Regions from separate parts of the Ancylobacter sp. SL191 genome, predicted to be linked through region 1. Evidence: predicted binding sites of a transcription regulator. Region 1 holds the regulator's gene; the other holds the start of a gene.
The links. Region 1 encodes LexA, which represses DNA repair genes until DNA is damaged. Its sites were predicted from a motif close to TGTTCNNNNTGTGTTCNG; they were not measured.
Positions count from the first base shown of each region.

Region 2: a site for LexA is predicted at 2,205-2,222, ahead of OU996_RS01630 (PA0069 family radical SAM protein). Genes of this name have one in related genera too.

Region 1 is NZ_CP113056.1:3,151,109-3,156,557, forward strand. Features, by position in the region: gene OU996_RS14275 (ComEC/Rec2 family competence protein) at 1-1,622, shown strand, start outside; gene lexA (transcriptional repressor LexA) at 1,684-2,385, opposite strand; gene atzF (allophanate hydrolase) at 2,598-4,421, shown strand; gene OU996_RS14290 (GntR family transcriptional regulator) at 4,458-5,150, opposite strand; gene hpxZ (oxalurate catabolism protein HpxZ) at 5,251-5,449, opposite strand, start outside.
Region 2 is NZ_CP113056.1:356,890-362,338, reverse strand. Features, by position in the region: gene OU996_RS01645 (neutral zinc metallopeptidase) at 1-893, shown strand, start outside; gene moaB (molybdenum cofactor biosynthesis protein B) at 906-1,484, shown strand; gene OU996_RS01635 (glycosyl transferase) at 1,500-2,126, opposite strand; gene OU996_RS01630 (PA0069 family radical SAM protein) at 2,245-3,540, shown strand; gene OU996_RS01625 (VOC family protein) at 3,537-4,055, shown strand; gene OU996_RS01620 (DsbA family protein) at 4,364-5,047, opposite strand; gene OU996_RS01615 (DUF721 domain-containing protein) at 5,151-5,449, opposite strand, start outside.

The DNA.
Region 1 (5,449 bases):
CGCTGCGCACCCTGGCGGTCGCCGCCCTGCTGGTTCTGGCGCTTACCCCTTGGGCGGTGCTCGATCCCGGCGCGCAGATGTCCTTTGCCGCGACGCTGGCGCTGGTCGCCGCCTATGCGCGATGGGGGCGGCAGGTGGCGGAACTGCCGGGCGCGCGGCTTGGCTGGCTGCACCGGCCGGCGGTCTATATCGCCGCTCTGGTGCTGACATCGCTGGCGGCGGGCCTCGCGACCGCGCCCTTCGCCGCCTATCACTTCCAGCGACTCGCGCCGCTGAGCCTCATCGCCAATCTCGCGGCGATGCCGATCGCCTCCTTCATCATCATGCCGGCGGGGTTGGCGGGGGCGCTGCTCATTCCGTTCGGCTGGGACGCGCCGGCCTGGCATGTGATGGGCTGGGGCATCGGGCGGATGGTCGATATCTCCCGCGCCGTCGCCGCCGTGCCCGGTGCTGATCGCGGCCTGCCGGCGCTGCCGCTGGCGAGCCTCGTGCTGTTCGCGCTAGCGCTTACCGCCTTCTGCCTGCTGCGCAGTCGGCTGATGCTCGTCGCACCCGTGCTGGCGCTGGCCGGGCTCGCGCTGGCGCCGCTGCGCGACCGGCCGGACATACTGGTCGACCGCGAGGGGCGGACGGTGGCGGTGCGCCAGAGCGACGGGCGACTGGCGCTGATGGGCGACCGTGATCGCGGCCTTACCGGCCGCTTCGTCGTCGAGCAATGGCTCAGTGCCGAGGGCGAACGCGCGCGCCTCGAGGATCCGAGCCTGACGCAGGCGGCGCGCTGCGATCCGCTGGGCTGTACGCTGCGCCTGGCGGGCGGCGAGATCGTCGCCTTGTCGCGCCACCGCGCCTCATTGGAGGAGGACTGCCGGCGCGTGGGGCTGCTGATCACCACCGAGGCGCCGCCCCATGACTGCGCGGCGCAGGTGCTGCGCATCGATCCACGACGGCAGACCTCGGCGCTGGCGCTGTACCGCGATGAGGTCGGGCCGGAACCCGCGGCAATGGCCGGGCTCACCGGCCTTGCTGATGCCGAAGATGGTATCACTGACGATGAAGATGGTGGCCCGCGCGGGGGGGGCGGCGCTCCCGTTGAGGGACCGGCGGAGACGACGGCTCACATTCTGGCGCGCAGCATGGTCGAGCAGACGCAGCATCCTTCGCCGCAGAGCGCAGCGGAGAGCGGAGTGCGTGCCTCTGTCGACGCTCGCGCCAGAGGCACTCCTCAAGGGGGCGCCCCCGGCAGCGCGCCGGCGAGTGCCCCCACCGATGCGGCCAACCCTGCGCTGCCTGATGATCGCATATCCCGTCGCACGGAGGCGCCACTCCCGAACGTGAACGAGAGCGCCACGCCACTCTCCACCACTATGCCGCCTGACGACGTACTATCTGGAGCGATGGCGTCTTCAGCCGCGTCGCCGACCGCACCCGGCGCGATCGGTTCGCATCGGCCCCAGCCGTACGCGCCCGTTCTCCGGCCACCGTCACCTCTGGCGACGGCACCTGAACGGCCTACCGCACCACCACACGAACCGAGACCAAAGGTCCTCTGGCGGGTGATCGACTCCCGCCCACCGGATGGCGCCCGGCCGTGGCTGCCAGCGGCACTGCCTCCACGCCGGTGAGACGCGACGAGCCGGTCGATGCCGGTCCACGAGCCGCTCCCGGAAACGCGGCCGTTCCCGCTCAGTAGCGCCGGAACAGCGCGACGAGACGGCCCTGGATCTGCACCCGGTCGGGGCCGAAGATGCGGGTCTCATAAGCCGGATTGGCGGCCTCCAGCGCGATGGAGGCGCCTTTACGGCGCAGGCGTTTCAGCGTGGCGTCCTCATCATCGATCAGCGCCACCACGATATCGCCGGTGCTGGCGGTATCGGATTTGCGGATCAGCGCGAGATCACCGTCGAAGATGCCGGCCTCGATCATCGAATCACCGCGCACCTCAAGGGCGAAATGCTCGCCGCCCGAGAGCATTTCCGGCGGCATGTTGATCGTGCTGTCGGGCGACTGGATGGCGGAGATGGGTGAGCCGGCGGCGATGCGGCCGACAATGGGGATGGCCACCGGGCGCCGGGAATCCTCCTCCACAGCGGCAGAGGGAAGCTTCACCCGCCCAAGGCTGCCCTCGATGACATTCGGCGCAAAGGCGGCGCGCGCGGGGCGGGACTGCGCGTCTTCCGGCAGGCGGAGTACTTCGAGCGCGCGTGCCCGGTTGGGCAGGCGGCGGATGAAGCCGCGCTCTTCCAGCGCCGTGATCAGGCGGTGAATGCCCGATTTCGACCGCAGGTCCAGCGCCTCCTTCATTTCCTCGAAGGAGGGGGGCACGCCGTCCCTTTTCAGGCGTTCGTCGATGAAGAGCAGCAGCTCGTGCTGTTTGCGGGTGAGCATCGATCCCGATCCGTCTGTAGGGCGCCCGAGGGCCGTTAAGCGAAACAAATCACGAACAAACACTATCCGTTCTTTGTGTGTTCCACAACGGGGAATTCTCGCCCTGCCGCAACTCTGGCGCGCGACAGACAGGTCGGTTATCTGTATGCAATGGCCCAGATATTGCCTAATGCCTATGCATAGTCCTGCGTGCAGCACGAAAGGCGCGAGTCGTGATCGGAACCATAGCTGACATTGTCGCCGCCCACCGCGCGGGGCGGGCCCGGCCGGCGGAAACGGTGGCGCGGGCGCGGGCACTTATCGTGGCGCATGGCGATCCGGCGGTGTTCACGGCGCTGGTCGACGATGCCGGCATCACGACCCAGCTCGCGCGGCTGGAGGGCGCCGACCCCGCCCAGATGCCGCTCTACGGCGTGCCCTTCGCGGTGAAGGACAACATCGACGTCGCCGGCCTGCCGACCACCTGTGCCTGCCCGGACTATGCCTATCCAGCCACGCGCGACGCGGCGGCGGTGGCGCGGCTGCGCCGGGCGGGGGCGATCATCCTCGGCAAGACCAATCTCGACCAGTTCGCCACCGGGCTCAACGGCACGCGCTCACCCTATGGCACGCCGCGAAATCCCGTGCGCGATGATCTGGTGCCGGGCGGGTCGAGCTCCGGCTCGGCGGTTGCGGTCGCGGCGGGGCTCGTGGCCTTTGCGCTGGGGACGGACACGGCGGGGTCCGGCCGCGTGCCAGCGGGGCTGAACAATATTGTCGGTCTGAAGCCCAGTCTCGGCCTTGTCTCGACGCGCGGCGTCGTGCCCGCTTGCCGCTCGCTGGACTGCGTGTCGGTCTTCGCGCTCACGGTGGAAGACGCGCTGCTGGCGACATCGGTGATGGCCGGGCCGGACGAGGATGATCCTTATTCGCGCGTCTTGCCGCTGGGGGGGCTCGCCGGTTTTCCGGCCGGGCCGACGCTCGCCGTGCCGCGCGCGCAGGATCTCGTGACCTTCGGTGACCGCGCCTCGGAGGCGGGGTTCCGCCGCGCCGCCGAGCGCATGGCGCGGCTGGGGGCGCGGCTGGTCGAGATCGACCTCACACCGTTCTTCGAGACGGCGCGGCTGCTTTATGAGGGGCCGTGGGTGGCGGAGCGCTACGCGGCGGTCGGCGCCTTTCTCGAATCGCGGCCGGCCTCGGTGCATCCGGTGGTCGCCGGCATCATCGAGCAGGGCCGCCATTTCAGCGCCGTCGAGGCATTTCGTGGGCAGTACCGGCTGGCGGAGCTTAAGGCGCAGGTGCGGGCGGCGCTTGCCGGCATCGACGCCCTGATGGTGCCGACCATGCCGACGGTCTTCACCGTCGCGCAGATGCAGGCCGAGCCGGTGCGCTGCAACAGCCAGCTCGGCGTCTACACCAATTTCGTCAACCTGCTCGATATGTGCGGCCTCGCCGTGCCGGCGGAGATTCGCGCGGATGGCGCGCCGGCGGGCATCACCCTGCTGGCGCCGGCGGGGCAGGACGCCCATCTCGCCGCGCTCGGCGCTGCCTTCCATCGCGACACCGGGCTGACGCTCGGCGCGACCGGAGCCGCTCATCCTGCCGCCTCCACCGCCATGCCCGCCCCGGCGCCCGGCTATGTGGCGGTCGCCCTGTTCGGGGCGCATCTGTCCGGCCTGCCGCTCAATGGCGAGCTGGTCGAGACCGGCGGGTTGTTCATCCGCGAGGCGCGCACAAGCCCGGATTATCGTCTCTTCCTTCTGCCGGAGGGCCGGGTGCGCCGGCCCGGCCTGCTGCGCGGGGGCGCGGGTTCCGGCGGGCGCATTGCCTGTGAGGTCTGGGCGCTGCCGGAAGCCGCCTTTGGGCGGCTGGTGGCGGGCATCCCTGCGCCGCTTGGCATCGCCACGGTAACGCTGGAGGACGGCACGTCGGTGAAGGGCTTCGCCATGGAGGCCGCTGCTGCACCAGCGGCGCGCGACATCACCAGCTTCGGCGGCTGGCGCGCCTTTTTGGCGGATGAGGCGGCGCGGCGCGGGCTTCTGGCGCCGGCGGGCTGAGAAGCCGAATCAGCTGGCGCCGGTAAGCGCCTGAAATCAAACGGTCTGAGCGTATTGCTCGTAGGCGTCGTGGACGATGGTGATGTGCGAGCGCATGGCAGCAGCGGCGGCGTCCCGCTCGCCACGCAGCACGGCGGTGACCACCCGTTCATGCTCGCGATGGGACAGGGCAAGACGGCCGAGCGCGTGGAACTGGGCGCGCCGAAAGGGCGAGAGGCGCCGGCGCGTGCCGACGGTGATCTCCACCAGATAGTCGTTATGGCTGCCGGCATAGAGCGCGGCATGGAACTGCTCATTGGCCTCGCGATAGGCGGGGAAGTCGCCGGCTCGCATCATGTCGCCCATGCTCTGGTGAAGCTGGTCGAGCTGCCGGCGCTCCGCCGGGGTCATGGCCAGCGCCGCGAGGCCGGCGCAGAGCGCCTCCAGTTCCGCCATCACGTCGAACATATCCTGCAGCCGCTCAAGGCTGGGACGCGCGACCACGGCGCCGCGATGCGGACGGGCATCGACCAAGCCCGAGGCGGCGAGCTCGCGCAGCGCCTCGCGCACCGGGGTACGGGACACACCGAATCGCGCGGCCAGCACCGTCTCGTCCAGCGCCGTGCCGGGGGGTAAGCGGCCGCGGGTGATCTCGTCGGCGAGCTGGAGCCGCAATTCCTCGGCGCGGGTAACCCGCTTGCGGGCCTCGGAAAGGGGGCCGGCGACCGGCGGCATCACGGCAAGGGACATCGGGCTCAACAACCAGAAGGACAGGCGTGCCGGGACGATGAAGGACGGCGACATGCCGAAGCTAGCATGATGCGCCCGGCCCGTCGCGCGGCGTGCGGCGTCATCCTTCGTCGGGATCGGCGATGATGCTCACATGCGCCGCGACGACCTTCCAGCCCTCGGGCGTGCGCATCCAGGTCTGCATCTGCCGGCCGATACGCCCGGGCATGACAGGACGGCGGAACAGGGTGGACGCCACCGCCATGTCGCGGCCATAGGTGGTGATGACCGTCTTCTCCAGCGTCCGTTCAAGCCCATGC
Region 2 (5,449 bases), 1.9 Mb from region 1:
TGCGGTGGGAAGATTTCCGGCGCAGCAGCAATGTGGAAGACCGGCGCGGGGGCGGCGGCGGATTTCGCGGCGGCTTGCCGGGCGGGCGTGGCGGGCTCGGCATTGGCGGGCTGATCATTGTCGGCCTCATCGCCTGGGCCACCGGCATCAACCCGGCCGTGCTGATCGGCGGCGCGGAAATCCTCATGGGGGGCGGCGAGACGAGCCAGAGCGCGCCGCAGCAGCCATCTGCGAGCCGCACCCCGCCCAAGGATCAGGAAGGTCAGTTCGTCAGCGCCGTGCTCGCCCAGACCGAGGATGTGTGGACCCAGCAGTTCAAGGCGCAGGGCCAGACCTACCGCCCGCCCGGCCTCGTGCTGTTCACCGGCGGCACCCGCTCGGCCTGCGGCACGGCCCAGTCGGCGATGGGCCCGTTCTACTGCCCGACCGACCGGAAGGTGTATATCGACCTCGCCTTCTTCGAGGAGATGAAGCGCCGCTTCCGCGCGCCCGGCGATTTCGCGCAGGCCTATGTCATCGCCCATGAGGTCGGCCATCACGTCGAGAACCAGCTCGGCATTCTCGCGCAGGTGCAGCAGCGCCAGCGCCAGGTCTCGCGCACTGAAGCGAACGCGCTCTCCGTCCGCGTCGAGCTGATGGCCGACTGCCTCGCCGGCGTGTGGGCGCATCACGCGAACGCACAGTGGCGCATTCTTGAGGACGGCGATATTGAGGAGGCGCTGAACGCCGCTTCCGCCATCGGCGATGACCGGTTGCAGAAACAGGCGCGGGGCTATGCCGTGCCCGACAGCTTTACCCACGGCACCTCCGCCCAGCGCACGCGCTGGTTCAAGCGGGGACTGGACACCGGCTCGATGAAGCAGTGCAACGCCTTCGACAGCCGCAGCATCTGAGGATCAGGCCGCATGAGCGCCGCGAGCGAGACGTCCGACAAGGCCCTTTCCGAGAAAGCCTTCATCCCGCTCGCCATCGCGGTGCTCACCATCTCCGATACCCGCACGCTGGCCGATGACCGCTCGGGCAACACGCTGGTGGAGCGGCTGGAGGGTGCCGGCCATCGCCTCGCCGCCCGGTCCATCGTGACGGATGACGTAGAAGCCATTCGCGGGCGGGTAGCGGCGTGGATCGCCGATCCGGCCATCGACGTGGTCATCACCACCGGCGGCACCGGCTTCACCGGCCGCGATGTGACGCCGGAGGCGGTGGAACCCTTGTTCGAGAAGCGCATGGAGGGTTTCTCGACCGTGTTCCACATGATCTCCTTCCAGAAGATCGGCACCTCGACGCTGCAAAGCCGCGCCACCGCCGGCACGGCGAACGCGACCTACATCTTCTGCCTGCCCGGCTCGCCCGGCGCCTGCCGCGATGGCTGGGACGGTATCCTCGCCCAGCAGCTCGACATCCGTCACAAGCCCTGCAATTTCGTGGAAATCCTGCCCCGGCTCGACGAGCACCTGAAGCGCGGCAAGCTGCGCGCCTCCTGAGACCTGGCGGGAGGCTCAGCCTTCCGGCAGCAGCATCTGCGAGCGCAGCAGCACCAGCCTTCCGCGCCCGATGCGGGCGGCGAGCCGGCGCGGGGACTGCCCGCCCGCCTCATGACCGCCCAGCGCTTCATAGAAGCGGCGATGGATCAGCAGCCCCTGCTCGGGCCGCGCCCGGCCGGTCAGCGCATAGCGCGCCACCGCCGCCGCTTCCTTCAGCCGGGGGGCGACGCCGAACCCGTCCAGTGCCAAGCGGAAGGTCGCCGCGCGACGGTCCAGCGCGCCCATGCGCTCGACCTGGTCGATGAAGCCGCGCACCTCGCGCGTCCAGCCTTCCTGAGCAAGGCCCGCCGGCTGGAGGAACATCAGCCAGGGCATGCGCGCCGTCGCCGCGCCGAGGCGCAGGCGTGCCCCGAGATCGGCCGGGCCGCGCAGATATTCGCAGCCTGCCGCGTCCGCGATCTCCGCCACATCCGCCGATTCGCGCCCATCCACCAGCAGAACCTCGCGCACCACGCCGGCGGCGGCGCCCGGTACCAGCGCGGCGAGGGTCGGGATGAGGAAACTGGCGGTTTCGGTCGTGGGAATGACGATCGAGATCACGCGGCAGAGCACCTCGACGGAACGCGCTATGGATTGGCGCATAAGGGTTTTGGGCGAGCGACGTTCTGCCTATAGCACCACATCCGGGGCGTATAGCGCCCTCCGTCACTTTTCGACATATGTTCTTGATATGTTCTCATGAGGAGACTAAAAATCACCCATGGAACAGCGCACCTCCTCCCCCTCTCCGGACCGTCCTGCCGCGGTTACCGCCGGCGCGCCGCCCGCGCGCAAGTCCCGCGCCACGCCGCGTCATCTCGGGCGGCTGGTGGAGGAGCGCGAGGCCGCTGAGCGCGCCGCCTGCGAGGCGGCGGGGCGCGACCTCACCGGCCTTTCCGAGATCGACATTGCGCCTCCCGTGCCGCCGCAGGCCCGCTTTGTCGAGGGCGAGCGCCGGCGCGGACGCGGCGCGCTCTCCAACGCTGCCGGCCGCTTCGAGCCGACGGCGCGCGAAGCCTTCGACGATGGCTGGCAGAGCCTCGATGATCTGCCGGCCTTCCGCACCAGCGTGACGGTGGAAAAGCCGCGCACCATCATCACCCGCAATGATTCGCCCGATGTCGGCTTTGATCGCTCGATCAACCCCTATCGCGGCTGCGAGCATGGCTGCGTCTACTGCTTCGCCCGGCCGACCCATGCCTATCAGGGCCTGTCCGCTGGGCTCGATTTCGAGACCAAGCTGTTCGCCAAGCCCGACGCCCCCGAGTTGCTGGCCAAGGAACTGGCGAAGCCCGGCTATGAGCCGCGCACCATCGCGCTCGGCATCAACACCGACGGCTATCAGCCCATCGAGAAGGAATGGCGCCTCACCCGCCGCATCCTCGAAGTGCTCCGCGATTTCGGCCATCCGGTCGGCATTGTCACGAAATCGGCGCTGGTGCTGCGCGATCTAGACATTCTCGCGCCCATGGCCGAGCGCGGGCTGGTCAAGGTCGCGCTGTCCATCACCACGCTCGACCACAAGCTCGCCCGCATCATGGAGCCGCGCGCCGCCACGCCGCAGCGGCGCCTCGAGGCGGTGCGCCGGCTCAGCGAGGCGGGGGTGCCGACGGCTGTTCTGGTCGCGCCGGTCATTCCCGCCGTGACCGACGCGGAGATGGAGCGCATCCTCGACGCCGCGGTGGCGGCGGGCGCGCAGGAGGCCGGCTATGTCATGCTGCGCGTGCCGCTGGAAATCCGTGACCTGTTCAAGGAATGGCTGCTCGCCCATTTCCCGGATCGCTACCGTCATGTGCTGTCGCTGCTCAAGGAACTGCATGGCGGCAAGGAATATGACTCCGCCTTTGGCCAGCGCATGACCGGCAGCGGGCCCTATGCCTGGACGCTCGCCCGCCGCTTCGAGATCGCCAGCGAGCGGCTCGGCCTCAACCGGCGCCATCTGCGGCTGACCACGCGCCATTTCCACCGCCCGCCGCAGAAGGGCGAGCAATTGTCGCTATTCGGAGAGAGCGCATGATCGGCGCGGCGATGCAGGGGCTGAAGGTCGCCGCGCTCAAGGCGACCGAGGGCGCCACGGTGGGGGCGGGCACGGCGCGTGCCGTGCCGCCGCTGGCGCTCTCGCTGGTGACGCTGGGCGTCGCCGAGCTCGCTCGCGCCATCGCCTTCTATGAGGCGCTGGGGCTCGAGCGCCGGGTGCGGCAGGCCGAGGGCGTCGCCTTTTTCGCCTGCGGCACGGTGGTGCTCTCGCTCTACCCGCGCCACGAGCTTGCCACCGATGCCGGCATGATCGCTGGCCGGGCCGGTCAGTTCGGCGGCGTGGTGCTGGCCTGCAACCGGGCGAGCCGCGCCGAGGTGGACACGACGCTGATCCGCGCGGTGGCCGCCGGCGGGCGGGCGCTGCGCCCCGCGCAGGCGACCTTCTGGGGCGGCTATGCCGGCTATGTCGCCGACCCCGACGGCCATCCCTGGGAGATCGCCCACAATACCGGCTTCGCCCTCGGCCCCGACGGACGGCTCACCTTGCCGGAGTAGGGGCCCGATGTTGAAAAAGGCCGGGCACGTGGGGCGCCTCGCGCCCTGATATCGACCGTCACGCCCGCCCTCATGCCCGGGCTTGACCCGGGCATCCAGCCTTGCCGCAGTCGCGCGTGGCGCTGGGTTTTGGATCCCCGGGTCAAGCCCGGGGATGAGGGGAGGTAAAGGCCGGGGCGGCTAAATCCCCGAGAGGCTCATGCAGCTTCCAAATAAGCCAACGCGGCGGGCTACCCCGCCGCGGCCTCGCATTCAGGGCGGGTTGGCGCCGCCGGGCCTCATGGCTGCGGCGGCGCGGCCCCGTGGCGTCACTGCGCCAGCAGCGGGGCGAGTTCCTTGTCGAGCTCTTCCGGGCTCATCGCGCCGGAGACCTTCTTGCCGTTGATGAAGAAGGTCGGCGTCGAATCGATGCCGAAATCCTTCGCCCCGCGCTCGGCGATCTTGTTGATGTTGTCGGCCAGCGCCTGGTCGGAGAGGCAGGCGTTGAACTGCTGCTCGGTCATGCCGCTCTGCTTGGCGATGGCGAGCAGGGCCTGCGCCGGGTTGTTGGTGAAGGCCCAGTTCTTCTGGGTCTCGAACAGCGTGTCGGTCATCGGGTAGTACTTCCCGTCGCCGGCGCAGCGCGCGAGCATGAAGGCGGCCTTGGCGACGATGTCGAGCGGGAATTCGCGCAGGATGAACTTCACCTTGCCGGTGTCGATGTATTTCTCCTTGAGCACCGGATAGGTGGTCTCGTGGAAATGCGCGCAGTGGCCGCAGGTCATCGAGGCGTATTCGACGATGGTCACCGGCGCGTCGGCCTTGCCGAGCACGTTGTCGGGCAGGGCGCCCGGCGCCATAAGCTGCGCCATGTCGACGGTCTGCGCTTCGGCGCGCCCGATGAAGGAGAAGCGCTCGGCGCCGAGGCTTTCCGGGCTCGCCAGCGCCACCAGCGCGGCGGCGGTGAGGGCGGCGGCACCCAACCCTTCGAGGAGGCGGCGGCGATCGATCATGGATGGTCTCCGAGGGGAAGGCCGGCCCTCTCGGCCAGCGTTGAGCTCTAGCGCCTACAGGCAGCGCGCGATCATGGCAACGGTACGGCAGGCAGGCGCCTTGTCACCGCTGCGTGAAGATTGGCCGCACCCCCGGCGCCGGCTGCGTGGGCGTCGCCGCGCGCCGGCGGGCGACCAGCGCGCCGAGCCGGGCCAGCGCCTCGGCCAGCGCGGGATCTTCAAAAGCGCCGAGCCGCCCGGCCACCGCTGCGCATTCCGCGCTGCCCGGCTCAATGAAACGCGGGCGCACGGGGCGGCGCACCGGCACCGGCCCCTGGCGCAGCGCCAGCCGGCCGATGCAGCGCCAGCCGAAATAGCGGTTCACCCGCTCGATCACCACGGGCGCGTCATGCTGCAATTCGA